DNA from 3 places in the Metabacillus litoralis genome. Region 1 is predicted to be linked to each of the others. Evidence: riboswitches for the same ligand, from Rfam matches in the RefSeq annotation. Region 1 holds a riboswitch; each other region holds the start of a gene.
What was found. Region 1 has a riboswitch for thiamine pyrophosphate ahead of D9842_RS24715 (thiamine phosphate synthase). Riboswitches for the same ligand answer to the same signal wherever they lie in the genome.

Region 1 (6,484 bases):
TTGCAGCTTGAATAAAGGCTTTTGCCGTTGAAACAGCTTCACGTACACTTTTACCTTTACTAATTTCAGCCGTGATCGCAGCAGCGAATGTACAGCCGGTACCATGTGTATGCTTTGTTTCTTTTCGTATACCTTCGAACGTATCAAAACCCTGACCATCATATAACAGGTCTATAACCACTTCACCGTTAGGGTCGTGACCACCTTTAATCGTGACAAACGTTGCACCAAGATCATAAAGCTTTTTAGCAGCATCTTTTTTTTGCTCAAACGTTTCAATTTTCATACCTGTTAACACTTCTGCTTCAGGTATATTTGGGGTAATCACTTTAGCTAACGGCAATAAAGCGGTAATTAAAGCCTCTACAGCTTCTTCTTGTAATAATGATTGCCCGCCTTTTGCGACCATAACAGGATCAACAATGATATTTTCCCAGTTATAATGCCGAATTCTCTCCGCAACAAGCTGAATCATTTCAGCATTAAAAAGCATGCCTGTTTTAATCGCATTTGGTGCTAAATCTTCTGCAACAGAATCAATTTGAGTTTTTAATGCTTCTATTGATAAAGGATAAACTCCTTGGACACCAATTGTATTTTGAGCTGTAACAGCAGTGATTGCTGTCATGCCAAACACTCCAAGCTCTTGAAATGTTTTTAAATCTGCTTGGATGCCTGCTCCTCCTCCAGAGTCCGATCCCGCAATTGTTAAAGCACGAGATACTGTCATTTTATATCCTCCTTGCTACCCGATGTAGCGGTGATAAATCTTCTTCGCTTCAGAAATATCCTTCGTTCCGTGGATAAGGGCACGACCATCCTTAAATAGGACGATTCTGTGTTCACCAAACGTAAATGACATAAGAAATGGATTTTCTAAAAAAGCATCTGCAATCGGCTTTATTCGCTCCGCAATTTGTTCAAAAGAAAATTGCTTACCTGAACTTGGTCTAATTTGCACAGTATCTCTACCGCATAGAACAGCAGCCTTTGTTTCCATTTCAGCCGTTAAGTAAGGAAAAACTGGATCAGTACCACAAGTTGGGCATGCATCATTTTTCAGTCGATCCATATTAATTGAAGAATATTGGTTTTTCCATAAATCAAATGATACAAGCTTACCTCGCATGTTTTCCATATCTCCTACGAGAATTTTAAGTGCTTCTGCTGTTTGATGTGAAGCAACCATACTTACAATTGGTGAGATCACCCCGACTGTGTCACATGTCATTCCATCAAACGGGATATGCTTTAATAAGCAATGTAAACACGGTGTTTCACTAGGAATAATGGTGAACGATAAACCATAGCTTCCCACGCAGCCACCGTAAATCCATGGAATATTATTTTTTATTGAAAGATCATTAATCAATAATCTTGTTTCAAAATTATCCGTCGCATCTATGATCACATCTACACCTTCAGCAAATTCCTCAATATTTGCAGAGGTAACATCTTCTACATACGATAAAACTTCTACTTCTGAATTTATCTTTTCAAGATGCTGCTTTGCTGCAACAGCTTTAGGAATGCGATTGATCGCATCATCTTCTATATAAAGCTGCTGTCTTTGCAAATTGCTCCATTCAACATAATCCCGGTCAACAATTGTTAATGTTCCAATGCCCGCACGTGCAATCATTTCAGCGCTAGCCGTACCTAAAGCACCTGCTCCAACAATCAATACATGTTTTTTTCGTATGTTATCTTGACCCTTTTCTCCAATTGGAGTAAATAGCATTTGTCTAGAATAGCGTTCCATTAAGTCGTAATCATTCCTTCTGTTGGACTACTTGCAATAGCATAGTCTTTTTTAGCTATTCTACCAGCTTCATACCCTAGTCTTCCAGCTTCAATCGCTAACTTCATCGCAACAGCCATTTTCACAGGATCTTTAGCAGCCGACACAGCTGTATTTAATAGAACACCATCTGCACCAAGCTCCATTGCTAATGCCGCATCCGCTGGTGAACCAATTCCCGCGTCAATAATGACGGGCACTTTAGATTGCTCAATAATAAATGATAGATTAAGAGGATTTAGAAGTCCCTGACCAGAGCCAATTGGAGATGCTCCCGGCATAATAGCATGAACACCTAACTCTTCTAATCTTCTAGCAAGCACAACATCATCTGATGTGTATGGTAAAACGATAAAGCCCTCTTCTAAAAGCATTTCACTTGCTTTTAACGTTTCAACTGGGTCTGGTAATAATGAACGATCACAGCCAATAACCTCAACCTTAATCATGTCACATAAGCCTGATGCTTTTGCTAGTTTCGCAATTCTTACTGCTTCTTCAGCTGTTTTAGCTCCTGCTGTATTTGGTAGCAGTGTATATTTTGAAACATCTAATTGCTCTAAAAAATTAGGTTGTGATTCTTCGAAAATATTCATTCGGCGCACCGCAAACGTTAAGATCTCCGCTTCTGATTGGGCAACTGCTTCCTTTTGAATGTCAAATGAAGGGTATTTTCCTGTACCTAATAATAATCTTGATTGAAATGTTTTATCTGCAATTTTTAACATAAAATCATCCTCCTCCTACAAAATGAACTAACTCAATTTCATCACCATTTGAAATGATTGTGTTTTCATATTGATCTTTTAAAACAATCTCGCGGTTATGCTCAACAATAACAAGACGATCTTCCAGCTTGTAAAACGCCAGTAGATGCTGAATTGTTTTAACTTCTTGATTTAATTCAACCTGTTCACCATTTAATTTAATGCTCATGAAATCACCTCGTTGTTTGAGTAAGCTTTCTCGTTAAAGAAAAAGCATGAATATACTCTTCGTTTTGTTTTCTTTTTAAAATAAGATCTCTGACCATTGTTCCTGTTTTAGGAGCAAGCAGAATTCCATTTCGGTAATGTCCTGTTGCAAAGTAGATGTTCTCATCCTCAGGATGCTGTCCAATATATGGCTTTCCATCATCAGATTGTGGCCTTAACCCAGCCCAAGTATCGAGCAGCTTAGCGGATGTAATACTTGGCATCATCGGCGTCACTTTTTCAATCAGTGACTGAATTCCTCCAAGTGATGGTGTTGTACTCCAATCATCCTCAATCATTGTGGCTCCTACAACAAACCTTCCATCACCCTTTGGAACGATATAACAATGGTCATAGAAAAGAGTCTTTTCGAGATCTAAATGATCCCCTTGAACGGAAAGACATTCACCCTTAACCGGCCTCATATTGACCTCAAGTCCTAATTGTTTAAAAAAGTGTCCACTCCATACTCCATTTGCGATAACTACTTTGCTACAAAGATAATCCCCTTGTGGTGTTGATAACGTATACTGATTTGTAGCTGTTTTCTTAATAGAATGAACGGGTGTATTTTCTTTAAATGTAGCTCCTAGTAAGCTAGCAGATTTCGTGAAAGCCGCACATACATGTGTAGGAGAAACGTGGCCATCTTCAGGAATATAAAGCGCTCCTACGATCGAATCAGACACATGTGGTTCACCTTGTAAAACTGTTTCTTTCGTGTGCCATTCTAAAGTTTGATAGTCTTCTACAGCTTTCTTCAAAACTCTCGCTTCATTTTCTGTCATTGCTAGCTTATACATGCCTTTATCAACTAGTTGAATATTAATCTGTGATAATTCTGACAGCTCATCACGTAAGATGTGATAGTGTCTTTGACTTTCCTTCGCAAACTGAAAAAAAGCATCATTATTTTCCAATTCGGAATTTGCCCCAAGCATTCCAGCAGCTGCACATGTTGCACCTGTACCACCTTTATGGCTATCTAATACAAGAACGGAGATTCCCTCTTTTGCAAGCTGATAGGCAATTGACTGCCCAATTATACCGCCGCCAACAATTCCAACATCATATTGTTTTTGCATGGTAACCCCCCTCTTTTAAATTGGTTAAAGCTGCAATTGGATCACTGCTCGCTATAACATAGGACATAACAGCAACACCATGAACACTTACGTTTTTAAGCAACTTAATTGTGCTAGGAGTAATGCCTCCTATCGCAATAACTGGAATTGTCATGTGCTCACAAATTTCAGCTAATTGTTCTACACCTCTTGGAGGTAATGCTGCTTTTGAATTTGTTTCAAAGATGTGACCAAATAACAAGTAATCAGCCCCCGCTTCTTCACATCGTAAAGCTTCTTCTAGCGAATGGACAGACCGTCCAATTCTTACGTGCGAATCAAAAGCTCTTACTACCTCAACAGGAAGGCCGTGACCTGGTAAATGAACATTAGGAATATTATGTAATAAAGCAACATCAAGTCGATCATTGATCACAAGTTTTTCCTTCGGTACACCCCGCTGAAGCAAATTTGACACAAGTAACATGATGTCTGAAGCCGTTTTCTGTTTTTCCCGGATATGAATATAATCCACATCTTGATGGAGCATCGTAAGTTTCACTGTTAATTCATTTACCGTTTGCTTGCCATCTGTAATGACATGAAATTCCACTTTTTTCACCTTGATTCTTAAATAGTAAAGTTTTATAGGACGCAAAAAACCACTTTCCTATAGGAAAGTGGTTTACATACACAAAAAACCATGATGTATCCACTTCCCTACGCTGGTATCATCCAGATCAGGTTATAAGGGTCTTAAAGTCACACTTTAATCTCAGCCTCTATTTAAGGCTCCCCTAGCGGTTGTTTCTCTCGTATTTACTTATTTCTATCATACCAAATGTTTGGAAACTTTCAAGAGTAAGATACCCTGATGTTTTTTAATTGATAAAATTATATTAATTCCAACTCATGTTTAAGTTCATTTACATATTCTCTAGAACCCGTCACAATTAGACGATCTCCTAATTTCAGGTCTGTATCTCCATGTGGGACAATCGAATCTTTGCCTCTGAAAATACGGACAAAAATAATGTCTCCTGTAAACGGAAAGTTTCGTAGCAGGATGTTATCGTATTTTGCATTATTTAAGTTAATTTGATATAGAGTTGTTTCCTGATTTGTTAAGATTCTCATAACACTTGGTGCTTCAATTAAAGCACGAAGCATCGTTTTTGTTGAAAGAAGTGTAGAGAAAATATCAATACCCTCATCCTTTAATTGACTTGCTAAATCAGGTGATGCCACACTAGCAATCACTCGATCAACTTGCTCTTTTTTTGCAAATAAGGCAATATCGGCATTTCGTTGTTCATCACCAGTAGCTACAACGATTAAGTCTACATCAAATGCGTTTCGATCTTTTAATGTTTCAACCTGAAAATCATCAATTTCTCTAATCTCAAACAATGATTCAGAGATTTGTTTATCAATTTTATCTTGTTGAATATGATAAACCGTTGTTTCATAAAGATCTTGGTTTAGCTCTCTTGTAACAGGCAGTGACATTTGATTGGCACCAATAAAGGCAACCTTGATTTTGGTTGATTTTCCTTCGCTTTTTGGAAAAAGCTTTTTAAAGAAAATCGGAGTTACGATACTCGTAATTACTGCAACTAAAATAAGCGCACCTGACATTTCAGCTGTGATAATCTCCATTCTTTCCCCAATCGTTGCAGCAGCAATGACAAGAGAAAGCGTAGATGTTAAGAGAAAACCAGCTGCAAGTGTTGTTTTGCCATCGTACCATCTTTTCAAATAATAAACAGGTAAAATCTTAGAAATCAGAAGTGCGATAAATAATAATGGAATAAGCAGGAAGATTTTTGGATCTTTAAACAAAGCCCAAATATCTAATTCAACTCCAACCATTACAAAGAAAATCGGAATAAGAAATCCATATCCGAAAGAATCAAGCTTTTGAACCATTTCTTTGTTAGGAGATAATAGCGAAACTAGCACACCTGCTAAAAAGGCTCCTAAAATATTTTCGGCACCAATTGTTTCGGAAATCGCCACTAATAAAATAATTAACGTAAAAACAGCTCGTGTCCCAATTTGAATCGTCCCTTTTGACATTGTTTCGATGAATGAACGATTCATAAATGTTTTTCCTAAGAAATAGAGCCCAACACCAGCTCCAAATAGAACTAATAACAACCATGTATTGTTGTCTCCACCACCATAAATGGAAGCAAAAACAGCAAGAAGCACCATTGTGACTAAGTCGGCGATAACAGCCACAAGTAAAATAATTTGACCAATATTCGACTTCATAATTCCTGCATCTTTTAATGTAGGCACTACTACTCCTAGAGAAATAGTCGAAATAATTAAGGTCATTAAAAACGCGTTGTCCATTAACCCGATCCATACAAAGATGTAGGATAATAATAAGGATAGAGCAAAAATCCCAACAAATATGATGAGTGATACGAAAAACGCATTAGGTGCATCTTTACCAGAAGGAAGCTTTTCCTTTTTCTTTCCTCCCGCAAAAGCTGTAAAGTCTATTTCAAGACCACTAAGAAACATTAAGAAAATAAATCCAAGCATTGATAATGTCTCAAGCCACATATCCTGGTGGACAACATCAAAACCACTTTTTCCAATAATTAACCCAACGATAATTTCGGCTACGACGA
Region 2 (6,484 bases), 670 kb from region 1:
CCTTTACTTTTCCTTGGATTGCAACCACTGAAGCGATAAGAATAGAATTAGGCTTTATTGAACGAATTAGTTTTCTTTTCCTTGGTTTATATATCAATGTTTCATTAGCTAGTGTAATACTCCATTGGCATGTAGGATTAGAGCTGTTAAAGGCTGCTTTTCCATCTTTTAAGTTTAAAAAAATTGATATGAAGCCTTTGGTGCTTATTGGAGTTTTTACTGTGTTAGCTTTGGTTGTTCAGCTTTTTTTTGAGGAAAAAACAGTTGGAGAAATTGCAAAAGTATGGATGATGCTCTTGTTGCCTGCTCAGATTGCGGGCTTGGTCCTTTTGAAACTTTTATCCAAAAGAAAGGAAAAGCTCTCAAAATGAAAACCAAAATCTTAATAGTTGCTGCTGCGTTCCTATTCTTAGGAGGATGTGGATATAAAGATATTGACCGTCGCTTTTTTGTTGTTTCAATAGGAGTGGACAAATCTGATGATAAAGAGAATATGTATGATATTACATTAAAGGTAGCGGTTCCAACTAGTGAAACAAAAACAGGAAGTAATGAATCACGAATGATGACCGAGTCTGCTGAAACGATTTCAGAGGCGGTAAGAATTATTAAGTCAAAAGTAGAAAAAGAGTTAGATTTTAGTCATACAAAAATGATTGTATTGGGTGAAAAGGTTGTTGAAGATGACTTAACTAATATATTAGATTGGTTTTATCGTAGACGTGATATCCAAGCAATTGCCTGGACAGCAGTTGGAAGTCCAACTGCTCTATCAGTTCTTGAAGCAAAACCTTCTGGTGAGCGAGTTCCATCGAATGCATTATTTTTAAGTTTTGGAAATGTTGGAACAGAAACACCATATGTTACGTCTGTCTATATATTTGATTTTAGGAGAAGACAAACAGAAAGAGGGATTGATCCTTTTTTACCAATTATCAAAACGGAAGAAGAAGCATTCTCAATTAACAATACAAGCCTTATTTCAGATATGAAACAGGTCTTAATTTTGTCTGCAGAAGAAACAAAATATTTTAACATGTTAAGAAATAGGGCTTCGAAGTTCGATATTAAAGTAGAAAAAGAGGAGAAACCCTATTTTCTTTTTTCAACAGATAAAATTAAGGCCAGCTTTGATCTAAAAAGTGAAAAAAGTAATCGACCGGTTATTTCTTATGACGTACAACTAAGTGGTATTGTTGAAGAAGCTTTTGAAACCTTAGATGAAGCTAAGGCTAATGAGTATGAAAAAGCAGTTAAAATTGAGGTTGAAGAACAAATTAACAGCCTGCTAAAAAAGCTTCAAAAGGAAGAAGTGGATCCACTTGGTTTTGGACTAAGGTACCGTGCAACCAAAACAGGAAAGGAATCTAATAAAGTAGAGAAATGGGATGAAATATATCCTAATGCACAATTTAAAGTAAAGGTATCAGTGGATATGAAGAATGTAGGCATTATACATGATCAGGAGGGTCATCCTGAATAAAGATAAAGACAACTTTCCATCAGCTGTTAACTTTCATATGAAAAAGTAAGTAGCTTGACGGAGGGATTTTATGATATTAATTGGAGCGGATAAGCCACACCATGCTCATCGATTTTCAGCTTTCACAACAATATATCGGGAACATTTTCACATAATAGACGGATTTACAAGAGGAGTAAATGGCAATAGTTTTGATCGCCACCGCCATTTATATAGAGGAATTACGTCTTTAAACAATAAACATTATCATCGATTTTATGGTGAAACAGGCCCTGCTATACCATTGCCGGGTGGAGGTCATTATCACTTATTTGAAGATCGAACTTATTATAATTATGACGAGCCGATCGATATAGAATATGGTGGTGTGCTGTATGGAGAGGGAGAACGTCCAAAACACGATCACCGATTTAAAGGAAGAACATATGGGATTGTAGGAGAAGATCCGCTAGCGAGAATGTCATATACGGACATGGCAACTAAATTAATTGACTATAATGGCATAAGAGAATAAAGAGGCGGGATAGCCCACCTCTTTATTTGCTTATCTATAAATCTTTGAACCACCGTCAATAAATTCTTTTGACTTTTCTTTCATTCCTTCAGTTAACAACTCATGCATAGGTTTACTTGAGTCATTACCCAATTCTCTAATGTCATGTGATATTCTCATAGAGCAAAATTTTGGTCCGCACATTGAACAAAAGTGAGCTGTTTTTGCCCCTTCAGCAGGTAATGTCTCATCATGGTATTCTCTTGCTCTTTCCGGATCTAAGGAAAGATTAAACTGATCATGCCACCTAAATTCGAAGCGTGCCTTTGAAAGAGCATCATCTCTGTTTTGAGCACCAGGATGACCTTTTGCTAAATCTGCAGCATGTGCTGCAATTTTGTAGGCAATTACACCTTCTCGAACATCTTCTTTATTTGGTAAACCTAAATGCTCCTTTGGTGTTACATAGCAAAGCATGGCTGTTCCGAACCAACCAATCATCGCAGCACCTATAGCAGAAGTTATGTGATCATAGCCTGGAGCAATATCAGTAGTTAAAGGACCTAACGTGTAAAATGGAGCTTCTTTACAAATCTCCTGCTGCTTTTCAACATTCTCTTTTATAAGATGCATTGGAACATGACCAGGGCCTTCAATCATCACTTGAACATCGTAATTCCATGCGATCTCTGTTAATTCACCAAGAGTCTCCAGCTCAGCAAATTGAGCTTCATCATTTGCATCGGCGATAGAGCCTGGTCTTAATCCATCACCTAAAGAAATGGAAATATCATATTTTGATAGAATTTCACAGATATCATGGAAGTGAGTATATAAGAAATTTTCTTTGTGATGAGCTAAACACCATTGCGCTAAAATGGAGCCACCTCTAGATACAATTCCAGTGGTCCGCTTAGCTGTTAACGGGATATATCTAAGAAGAACTCCAGCATGTATAGTAAAATAGTCTACCCCCTGTTCTGCCTGTTCAATAAGCGTGTCACGATAAACTTCCCATGTTAAATCTTCAGCAATTCCATTCACTTTTTCCAGTGCTTGATAAATAGGGACAGTACCAACAGGAACAGGAGAATTTCGGATAATCCATTCACGGGTTGTATGAATATTTTTCCCTGTTGAAAGGTCCATGATCGTGTCTGCTCCCCATCTAGTTGCCCATGTCATTTTTTCAACTTCTTCTTCGATAGAAGAGGAAACAGCAGAATTTCCGATATTAGCATTAATCTTAACGTGAAAGTTTTTCCCTATAATCATTGGTTCTGTTTCGGGATGATTAATATTAGCTGGAATAATAGCCCGGCCTGATGCAACTTCTTCACGTACATATTCGGGGTCCATCTGCTCTCGAATAGCAATATACTCCATTTCGGGTGTTATAATCCCATTTCTAGCATAATAAAGCTGTGTTACGCGTTTACCGTCTTTTGCCACCAATGGATGAATTTGATTAGAGGGAAAAACCTCTAAGTTTGAATGTTTACTAGAAGCTTTATATCCATTATCTTCGGGCTTAATTTCTCGTCCTTCGTATCGCTTAACATCATTACGATCAAGGATCCATTTTTCTCTCGCTCTTGGTAATCCCTTTCGAATATCAATTTCAGCACTTATATCAGTGTATGGTCCACTCGTATCATAAACTCGAACAGGTGGATTCACTTCTTCGCCATATGTATTCTTCGTTACACTCTGAGTAATTTCTCTTACAGGAACTTGAATGTCAGAATTACTGCCTTGTACATAAACTTTTTTACTTCCGGGAAATGGCTGTTTAATTGTAATCTTCATACTTTCTCCTCCTTGAAAATGAAAGTGATCGATTGAAACATCAGCGGAAGGCAAAAATAAAAACGGGTTCTGAAATTCAGAACCCGTTCAATAGGTGTAGGTAAAATGTAAAAAGATGCGCGCTTATCCCTTTACAAATGTCGCTACTTCCCTACGCTGGTATCATCCAGATCAGGTTCGAAGGGTCAAAGAACTTCAAACGCGTTCCTCTCTCAGTCCAAGCTAATGGACTCCCCTAGTAGAAATTGGTAATTTAATTAAAATCAGTTATAATCATAACATAATTATCCATGTAGTCAACAGAATTCTTTGAATAATAAGAGGAGTTGAAGTACCCTTATTTTTTCATCAATTGTCGACGGAGCTTCTTCATACGGACATGCCATTCTTCAGACAGTTCACTAAGAGATAAGATCTTTTCAACTTGAGGTAAATCATCTTTATGATGGAAAAAAGTATTATGAATGGCTGCAACTGAAATCTCTTTAGGATGTTTTTTTAACCGTTTAATGCTTGAATTTGACGAGATTTGTCCTTCCTCTAAAACACGAAGGAAATAGCCCGTGTAACCATGTTCAACGATCTTATTTAATAATGTGTTGATATTTGTATACTTGTTAATCGTTGAACAAGGAAATCGTCCTTGTGAAACTTGAACTACAGCTTCACCAATTTGATAAATATCACCTATACATACATCTGTTTCTTTCATACCTGAAACGGTTAGGTTTTCTCCAAAAGCGGCCTTTGGTAATGGTTGTTTGTAAAGGTTCTCCCAAATTTCATAATGTTCGTAGGGATAAACACAAATGACACGTTCAGCCCCTCCGTGGTACTCGTGATTAGCTACATCATCGTCTACAATATGGCTTGATTTAACCTCTAGTGTTTCAACTTGACTTTTACATATCCCTGAACGAAATTCTTTTCCTTTATGTTCAAGTGTAGATGGTTTACCTTTACTAAGCCAAATAATTTTTTGATCCATAGTATCACTTCCTCATGTATTTATCATTGTGTCAATAATAGAAAAAAATACACCAAAACCTTATGAAATGGTGTATTTTACAGAAAGCTAAATTTATTTTTTCTTATTAACAGGTAAAGGATTATTTTTATTCATTTCAATATTTAATATTTCATCTAAGTTTTGACTGGCAACCAATGTTCGTTGTGCACTAATTCCATCTTCTTTGGCGATTGAAAACATTCTTTTTCGGTATTCTTCTATTACTGCATCTAGTGATTTCACACTGAACACCTCGCAATTTACATATATAGGTGGTGAAAAGTCCTATTAAATCTATTATCGGTTATTTCTTCCAATTGTAAATAGGGAAATACGCTATTTTATGTATAATTTTTTGAAAAGAACGGAAAAAGTGGGGTTAACCAAAGTGGAATATGAGAATAGGGGAAATATCAGCTGGCTTGTTTATTCAGGGGCGCTAAAATTTATCGCTGCAGCAATAGATGATGTGCTCACTGCAGCGATAATGATTAATTCCTGCCACGCCCAAACCTAAATTGTGCATTCAACTGACCTTGTAGCATTTTTTTTCTAACATCAGCTTCACTTTCACGTTGTCTTTCTTTTAATCTCATTTCTTTTAAAATTTCAGTTGTTTGTACACCGTCCTCTCGTTTATCTGCAATGTCCATTAGTGTCTCAATATCAGAGAATGAATATTTTCTAGTTCCTCGTTCATTCCGATATGGAGCAATTAGTTTTCTTTCTTCATAATATCTAATTTGTCTCAACGTTAATCCAGTCAACTCACTGACAGTCCCAATTGAGATTACCTTTTTATCCTTGTATGAGCGGTCTTGGTGATTCATTGCTCCACCCCTTAAAACATTCTTTTTACAAGTATATCCTGTTATGTAAGGAATGGCTTTTGTTTTGTTAGAAAATCTGACATAAAAATATAGAGTTATAAAAAAGGTGTTAGGAATACTTACAGTGAAACTGAATCTTCTTTTAGATGAGGATAAAATAGGATAAACGCAAGGGATTTATAAATCGTTAGAATATACTGAGTATTGTCTGTTTCATTAGAAATTAAATATTCAACCTATGAATTCTTTATAGGAACCGTGAGGAAACACATTATTGAGCTGCATAAGGATTTGTTGGGAAAGAAGGCTTAAAAAGGTGAGTGGAAATATTGAAGTTACCTCTTCATACTGATTTGTTTCAGAATTGTAAATTGTTAGAATATCAATTTTCTCGTTTTTTAAGATTGCCATGTATAATTGCTGAGCCTTCGGTTCATCTTGGTTAAGGTAGAAAACTGTTGTTCTCAAATGATCTGCCTTTTTTGCTATAACCTTTATTTTCACAAGTTTCAACTCCTTAAAGTGTTGAAACTATTCTCGACAAATTTTTAAGAATTTAATCAAATTAATACAATCTTAATAACTCGAAAGAAAATCTTAACATTATATTAATCGTCACATAATATTTTTGAGGTAAAGTAAGAAATGTAAAATTATTAAATATGGAGATGAGTGCTATGAGCAAAATGTTACAAACTGCACTTGAGGAACAAAGAAATTATTACTCTCAAAAACTACTTGCAATTGGTGTTTATAATGGTCAGGTTATGAATAAGATGACGCTAACCGAACTTAAAAATGAATATAATTATTTCTATCATAATGTTCCGAATGTAAAGAAAAAAGGGAATTCTGCGGGA
Region 3 (6,484 bases), 630 kb from region 1:
GCATGAAACATTTCATTGCTGGTTTGTACGTGAGGAAAAGGGAGTACAGTATCTTTATTTTCAAAAACGATCAGATGATAAAGCGGATTACCCATCCCTATATGATATAACAGCTGCGGGTCACATTTTGGCTAATGAAACGGTACAAGATGGAGTAAGAGAGGTTAGAGAAGAACTTGGGATACAGCTAATGTTTGAAGATCTTCTTTCTCTTGGTATCGTTAAGGATTGTCTGGAGGCAAATCAATTTACAGATCGTGAGTTCTGTCATGTGTTTTTATATAATACTGGTTATCGTGATGACCAGTTCAATCTCCAACAAGATGAGGTTTCAGGTGTTGTAAGAGCTGAATTACTTGAATTTGAAAAACTGTGGTTTGGAGAAATCGAAAAAATTAGGGTAGAGGGCTTTCTGGAAAATGAACATAAAGTACAAAGGAAGCTAGAGACATTTTTAACGAAACAAGACTTTGTTCCTCATCAGGATTCTTATATAAAAGAGGTAGTAGAAAAAATAAAGAGCAAATAGTTTACTTAATTAAGTACTTTTCTGATACTCATTCTTCTTAATTCTGTTACAATGTCATATACATAGTTTTTATCCAAATAGATTAGGAGAATGATTCATGCTTCAAACAGTTAATCGGCAGCTGGAAAAATGGATGCCAATCATCACGCCAATAAGCGTGATGATAGGGGTGATGCTTGCTGAAAATCTTTTACCTCTTACATTTTTAATACCGTGGCTATTTGCGTTTATGACTTTTTCAGGCAGCCTGAGCTCCACTTTTACTTCTTTAACAGGAGCATTAAAAAAGCCACTGCCATTATTCATTATCTTAATGCTGTTGCATATTATTATGCCGCTTCTTGCATGGACAATAGGACACGCATTTTTTGTAAATGATCATTTAACAATGACAGGATTAGTGTTAGCTAGCGTTATTCCCACAGGAATTACCAGTTTTATATGGGTAACAATCTATAAGGGAAATATAGGCTTAGCATTATCCATTATTTTGTTTGACACATTGTTGTCACCGTTCCTTGTTCCGTTTACTTTATCTTTTCTAGTTGGTCAAAAAATTCAAATAAATACAATGGATATAATGTATGGGTTGTTATTTATGGTTGTTATTCCTTCTATTTTAGGGATATTTACAAATTTTATGACAAAGGGGAAAAGTGTTAAAGCAGGGAAAACTCTTGCCCCGTTTTCAAAAATTGCACTTGCTTGCGTTGTGATGATGAATGGAGCTGTTATTTCTCCCTATCTTAAACAGTTTAGTTTAAAATTGGTTATTATTGCTATTACAGTTTTGATTCTTGCTTCTTTTGGATATTTCTTAGCATGGATGCTGTCAATTCTGTTTAAAAGAGACCGCGAAACAAAAGTAGTCATGATGTTTACAGGTGGAATGAGGAATATTAGTGCAGGGGCAGTAATCGCTGTTCAATATTTTCCTGCAGCTGTAGCTGTGCCTGTTGTTCTGGGAATGTTGTTTCAACAAGTGCTTGCATCAATTTTTGGTCTTTTATTTCATCTTTTTGATCAAAAACAAAAGCAACAAATTGAGGGGACAATTTCCGTTTCACAATAATTGAACTTGTGTATTTTGATAAGAAGATGTTGCCAAATATATCTGAGTGTGTTAAAAATAATGTGACTTACTAATTTCATAATATGATAGATTTCACCACTAGGGGAGCTTTTAGCTGAGAGAGGCCAACGCCTTGACCCTTAATACCTGATCTAGATAATACTAGCGGAGGGAAGAGGTGTTTGAATATAAAGACTTTAACGCAATTCGGTAATAATTAGTATATGGTAACTAATTTATATACCGGTGTGCGATTCAAACCACTTCTTTTCTTAAAAAAGAAGTGGTTTTTTCTTTTACTGTACTTTTAAAAAAAAGGAGGGAAAAACATTGTCGAATCAAATAGAACGGCTAATTAATATCGTTGAGGAACGTAAGGAGGATTTGGTTTCCTTACTAAAAAGATTGATTGAATATAAAACACCTGCACCACCAGCTAGAAACACGAAAGAAGCACAGCAATTTATTGCAGAGTTTTTAGAAGAAAAAGGTTTTTCCATTGATATGTGGGATGTGTATCCAAACGACCCTAATGTTGTTGGAGTGTTAAAAGGGAACGAACCTAACTTATATAACAGCTTGATTATTAATGGACATATGGATGTAGCTGAAGTAAGTGAGGATGAAAAGTGGGATGTTGATCCGTTTGTTCCTATTGTGAAAGATGATGTGATTATCGGGCGTGGTGCAGCTGATATGAAGGGTGGATTAGCTGGTGCATTGTTTGCCATCCAGTTATTACATGAACATGGTATAAGGCTTCCTGGTGATTTGACTTTACAATCTGTCATTGGTGAAGAAGTTGGAGAAGCCGGGACTCTTGAATGCTGTAAAAAGGGTTATAAAGCAGACTTTGCTGTGGTGGTGGATACAAGTGATTTACATATTCAAGGACAAGGTGGTGTGATTACTGGTTGGATCACTGTAAAAAGTGATCAAACGTATCATGATGCAACTAGAAGGCAAATGATACATGCCGGAGGGAAACTTTTTGCTGCTAGTGCTATTGAAAAAATGACAAACATTATTCATGGCTTGCAGGATCTTGAAAGACATTGGGCAGTTTCCAAAAGCTACCCTGGATATCCTCCTGGCACAAACACGATCAATCCAGCCGTAATCGAAGGGGGAAGGCACGCAGCATTTATTGCTGATGAATGTCGTTTGTGGATAACTGTTCATTATTATCCAAATGAAACACATGAGCAGATTATAAAAGAAATAGAAGAGCATATTCTTCATGTTGCTCATGCAGATCCTTGGCTAAGGGAAAATCCTCCAACATTTGTATGGGGAGGAAAATCAATGATCGTTGACCGGGGGGAGATTTTTCCTTCATTGGAGGTGGATCCAAATCATCCAGGTGTGAAAGTATTATCCCAAACCCACGAACACATTCTATCTACACAAGCTATTGTTGATGTTTCTCCAACCGTAACCGATGGAGGATGGCTAGGAGATGCAGGCATACCAACTGTCATTTATGGACCAGGAAAATTACAACATGCACATGCAGTAAACGAACAACTCTCCATTCAAGAACTTGTTGAGTATACAAAGGTTATTTTAGCTTTCATCTATGAATGGTGCCATTCTAAGAAAAGTGAACAATCTGTCGAGTAGTTAGTACACTTTAACTAATAGGAAGTAGGGGAAATGCAATGAAATTTAGTCAAAGGCTATACCAAAAGGTTCTACCAATCTGGGAAAGTAATCATAATCATCCATTCGTTAAAGGAATGGGGAATGGGACTCTTGAAAAAGATAAATTTCGGTTTTACATGATACAGGATTATTTGTATTTAATTGAATATGCAAAAGTATTTGCCTTAGGTGCTGTAAAAGCTACAGATTTACACACAATGGGGAAATTTGCAGCGTTACTGAATTCTACTTTAAATGAAGAGATGGAGTTACATCGTCAATATGCAAAGAAATTTGGTATTACTACAGAAGAGCTTGAAGAAGCTAAACCTTCTCCAACAACTCTGGCTTATACTCATTACATGCTTCATGTAAGCCAAAATGGAACACTTGCCGAATTGGTATCCGCTTTACTCCCATGTATGTGGAGTTATTGGGAGATTGGTAAAGAATTAAAGAAAATTGAAGGAGCAAGCGAACATGAATTTTATGGAGAATGGATTTCGATGTATTCATCTGATGAATTTGGTCAATTAGCTACATGGTGTATTGAGTTAATAGATGAGCTCTCAGATGGTAAGCCAGAGTCAGAATTAGTGAAACTAGAAGAAATCTTCCTTAATACTACTAGATTTGAATACATGTTCTGGGATATGGCCTATCATGAAATGATGTGGCCTACAAATGAATAATGTAGCTCTTGAATTTAAAAATATAACCTTTCGATATGGGGAGCACTCTAATGGAACACCAATCTTGAAAAATATGAATCTACATATTCGTGAAGGAGAATTTATTAGCATTATTGGACCAAGTGGCTCTGGGAAAAGTACATTATTTAAGCTAATAACAGGGTTGGAGCAGCCTTCAGAGGGAGAGATTTTCCTGAGAAATCGACTAGCTATAAGTCGACTTGGTCAAGTCGGGTATATGCCGCAGCAGGATTTGCTTTTACCGTGGCGGACAATTATGGAAAATGCATTACTTCCATTAGAGATAAAAGGAGTAAAAAAACACGTGGCCCTTCAAAATGTTATCGAGTTATTGGAGGAGTTTGGGTTGAAGGGTGTAGAGAATTTCTATCCAGGTGAATTATCTGGAGGAATGCGGCAGAGGGTCTCGTTTTTAAGAACAATAGTAAGCGGATCAAAAATCCTCCTTTTGGATGAACCGTTTAGTGCTTTAGATGCGATCACTAGGTTATCTTTACAGGAATGGCTACTCTCACAATGGCAAAAAAGAAAAGAAACGATTGTATTCATCACTCATGATGTTAATGAAGCATTATTTTTATCTGACCGGATTCTTCTATTTACAGAAACACCTGCAACGACCTTAAAAGAAATAATTGTTCCACTAGAGCGTCCTAGAACATTGAAAGATTTAAACCGGCCAGAGGTAATCTCTTTAAAAGATGAGTTGCTTGAAGATTTACGAACGAGGATGAAAACATGAGAGTTTTTAAAAAATATGGTGCTTCTAGCACACTAACGATCTTACTTCTCATTGTTTGGGAAATTGGTGCAAGGCTTTTAGACATGAAATTCATTTTGCCAACACCAACAGATGTTGTATTAAAGATATGGGAATTAAGAGTACCTTTGTTTTTAGAACACTTACCTGCTACATTTCTAATTATCTTGATTGGACTCTCCCTTTCTATTCTATTTGGGGTGGGGCTTGCTGTATGGATGAGCATAAATAAAACAGTAGAAAAAACCTTCTATCCTCTTATTATATCGTCACAAACAATTCCAATTATCGCATTGGCACCGATTTTTGTTTTATGGTTTGGCTATACGATATGGAGTAAGGTTGTCGTTACGGTGCTTATTACTTTTTTTCCGATAACAGTAAATACGTATGATGGCCTACGTGCAACAACTAAGGAATATAAAGATCTTTTGCGAACTATGGGAGCAACAAAAAAAGACATTTTCTTTAAGCTGCAAGTACCGGGAAGCGCATCTTACTTTTTCTCTGGATTGAAAGTGGCTGTAACGTTAAGTGTGATTGGTGCTGCAATTGGAGAATGGATCGGTGCTCAAGCTGGGTTGGGGTATTTTAGTAGACGAATGATGACTCAGTTCGATGGAGCAGGGGTTTTTGCGCCAATTATTATTTTATCTGCAGTCGGAATTTTTTTATTTGTCATTGTAAGCTCATTAGAGAAAAAAACATTAAAATGGAGGAAAACAGAATGAAGAAGTTATTATTAATGTTCTTATGTTTAGTATTAGGAGTACTTACAGCTTGTGGTGCTAACAATAGCGCATCAACAGAAGCAAATGAAGAAGCGAAAGATCTAAAGGATGTAAGTATTATGCTTGATTGGTATCCTAATGCTGTACATAGCTTTTTATATATTGCAAAGGAAAAAGGATACTTTGAAGAAGAAGGATTAAATGTTGATATTCAATTTCCTGCTAATCCAACAGATCCGATCAACTTGGCTGCTGCAGGGAAAATTACGCTTGGCATATCGTATCAACCAGATGTTATTATTGCTCGTGCCAATCAGGATGTAAAAATAAAATCAGTTGGTGCGATTGTTCGTTCACCATTAAACAGAGTTATTTTTATGGAAGATAGTGAAATTCAATCTCCAAAGGATTTAGAAGGAAAAACTGTTGGCTTTCCTGGTATTCCGCTTAATGAATCATTAATTCAGTCTATGGTTAAGGCTGATGGTGGAAACCCTGAAAAAGTTGAAATGATAGATGTTGGCTTTGAATTAGGATCTTCAATTGTTAGTGAAAAAGTAGATGCAGTAATTGGTGCATATATAAATCATGAAGTACCTGTATTAGCTCATGAAGGACACAACACAAGAAATATGAACCCGACCGAATATGGAGTTCCTAATTACTATGAGTTAGTAGCAGTAACAAGCGACAAAACATGGGAAAAAGAACAAGAAAGTATTGCAGCCTTTTGGCGTGCTGCTACAAAGGGATACGAATTTACAGCGGACCACCCTGAAGAGGCTTTAGAAATACTTCTTACTAACCAAGATGAAGCAAACTTTCCTTTAGTAAAAGAAGTGGAAACAGAAAGCCTAGAAATATTATTACCATTGATGAAATCTGAGAATGGATTTGGAAGTCAGGACCAAGATCAATGGGAAAGTACAATAAGTTGGATGAAGGAAGCAGGCTTAATTGAAACAGAACCTGAGGTTGAAGATATATTTGTAAATTTAGTAGAGTAAAGGTAAAAGGCGTATTCCTTAGTTAATT

Region 2: linked by a shared signal. The riboswitch ahead of thiC (phosphomethylpyrimidine synthase ThiC) and the one ahead of D9842_RS24715 (thiamine phosphate synthase) in region 1 are both predicted to bind thiamine pyrophosphate.
Region 3: linked by a shared signal. The riboswitch ahead of D9842_RS02040 (acetylornithine deacetylase) and the one ahead of D9842_RS24715 (thiamine phosphate synthase) in region 1 are both predicted to bind thiamine pyrophosphate.

What each region holds. Positions count from the first base shown of each region.
Region 1 is NZ_CP033043.1:5,050,324-5,056,807, reverse strand. Features, by position in the region: gene thiD (bifunctional hydroxymethylpyrimidine kinase/phosphomethylpyrimidine kinase) at 1-730, opposite strand, end outside; gene D9842_RS24735 (thiazole biosynthesis adenylyltransferase ThiF) at 746-1,762, opposite strand; gene D9842_RS24730 (thiazole synthase) at 1,762-2,529, opposite strand; gene thiS (sulfur carrier protein ThiS) at 2,534-2,737, opposite strand; gene thiO (glycine oxidase ThiO) at 2,742-3,860, opposite strand; gene D9842_RS24715 (thiamine phosphate synthase) at 3,844-4,452, opposite strand; TPP riboswitch at 4,540-4,648, opposite strand; gene D9842_RS24710 (monovalent cation:proton antiporter family protein) at 4,734-6,484, opposite strand, start outside.
Region 2 is NZ_CP033043.1:486,184-492,667, forward strand. Features, by position in the region: gene D9842_RS02225 (GerAB/ArcD/ProY family transporter) at 1-371, shown strand, start outside; gene D9842_RS02230 (Ger(x)C family spore germination protein) at 368-1,483, shown strand; gene D9842_RS02235 (YmaF family protein) at 1,554-1,997, shown strand; gene thiC (phosphomethylpyrimidine synthase ThiC) at 2,028-3,785, opposite strand; TPP riboswitch at 3,917-4,032, opposite strand; gene D9842_RS02245 (MOSC domain-containing protein) at 4,123-4,773, opposite strand; gene D9842_RS02250 (aspartyl-phosphate phosphatase Spo0E family protein) at 4,867-5,037, opposite strand; gene D9842_RS02255 (MerR family transcriptional regulator) at 5,286-5,624, opposite strand; gene D9842_RS02260 (hypothetical protein) at 5,856-6,128, opposite strand; gene D9842_RS02265 (Fur-regulated basic protein FbpA) at 6,302-6,484, shown strand, end outside.
Region 3 is NZ_CP033043.1:449,782-456,265, forward strand. Features, by position in the region: gene D9842_RS02030 (NUDIX hydrolase) at 1-529, shown strand, start outside; gene D9842_RS02035 (bile acid:sodium symporter family protein) at 627-1,601, shown strand; TPP riboswitch at 1,693-1,792, shown strand; gene D9842_RS02040 (acetylornithine deacetylase) at 1,932-3,224, shown strand; gene tenA (thiaminase II) at 3,263-3,937, shown strand; gene D9842_RS02050 (ABC transporter ATP-binding protein) at 3,930-4,700, shown strand; gene D9842_RS02055 (ABC transporter permease) at 4,697-5,449, shown strand; gene D9842_RS02060 (ABC transporter substrate-binding protein) at 5,446-6,456, shown strand.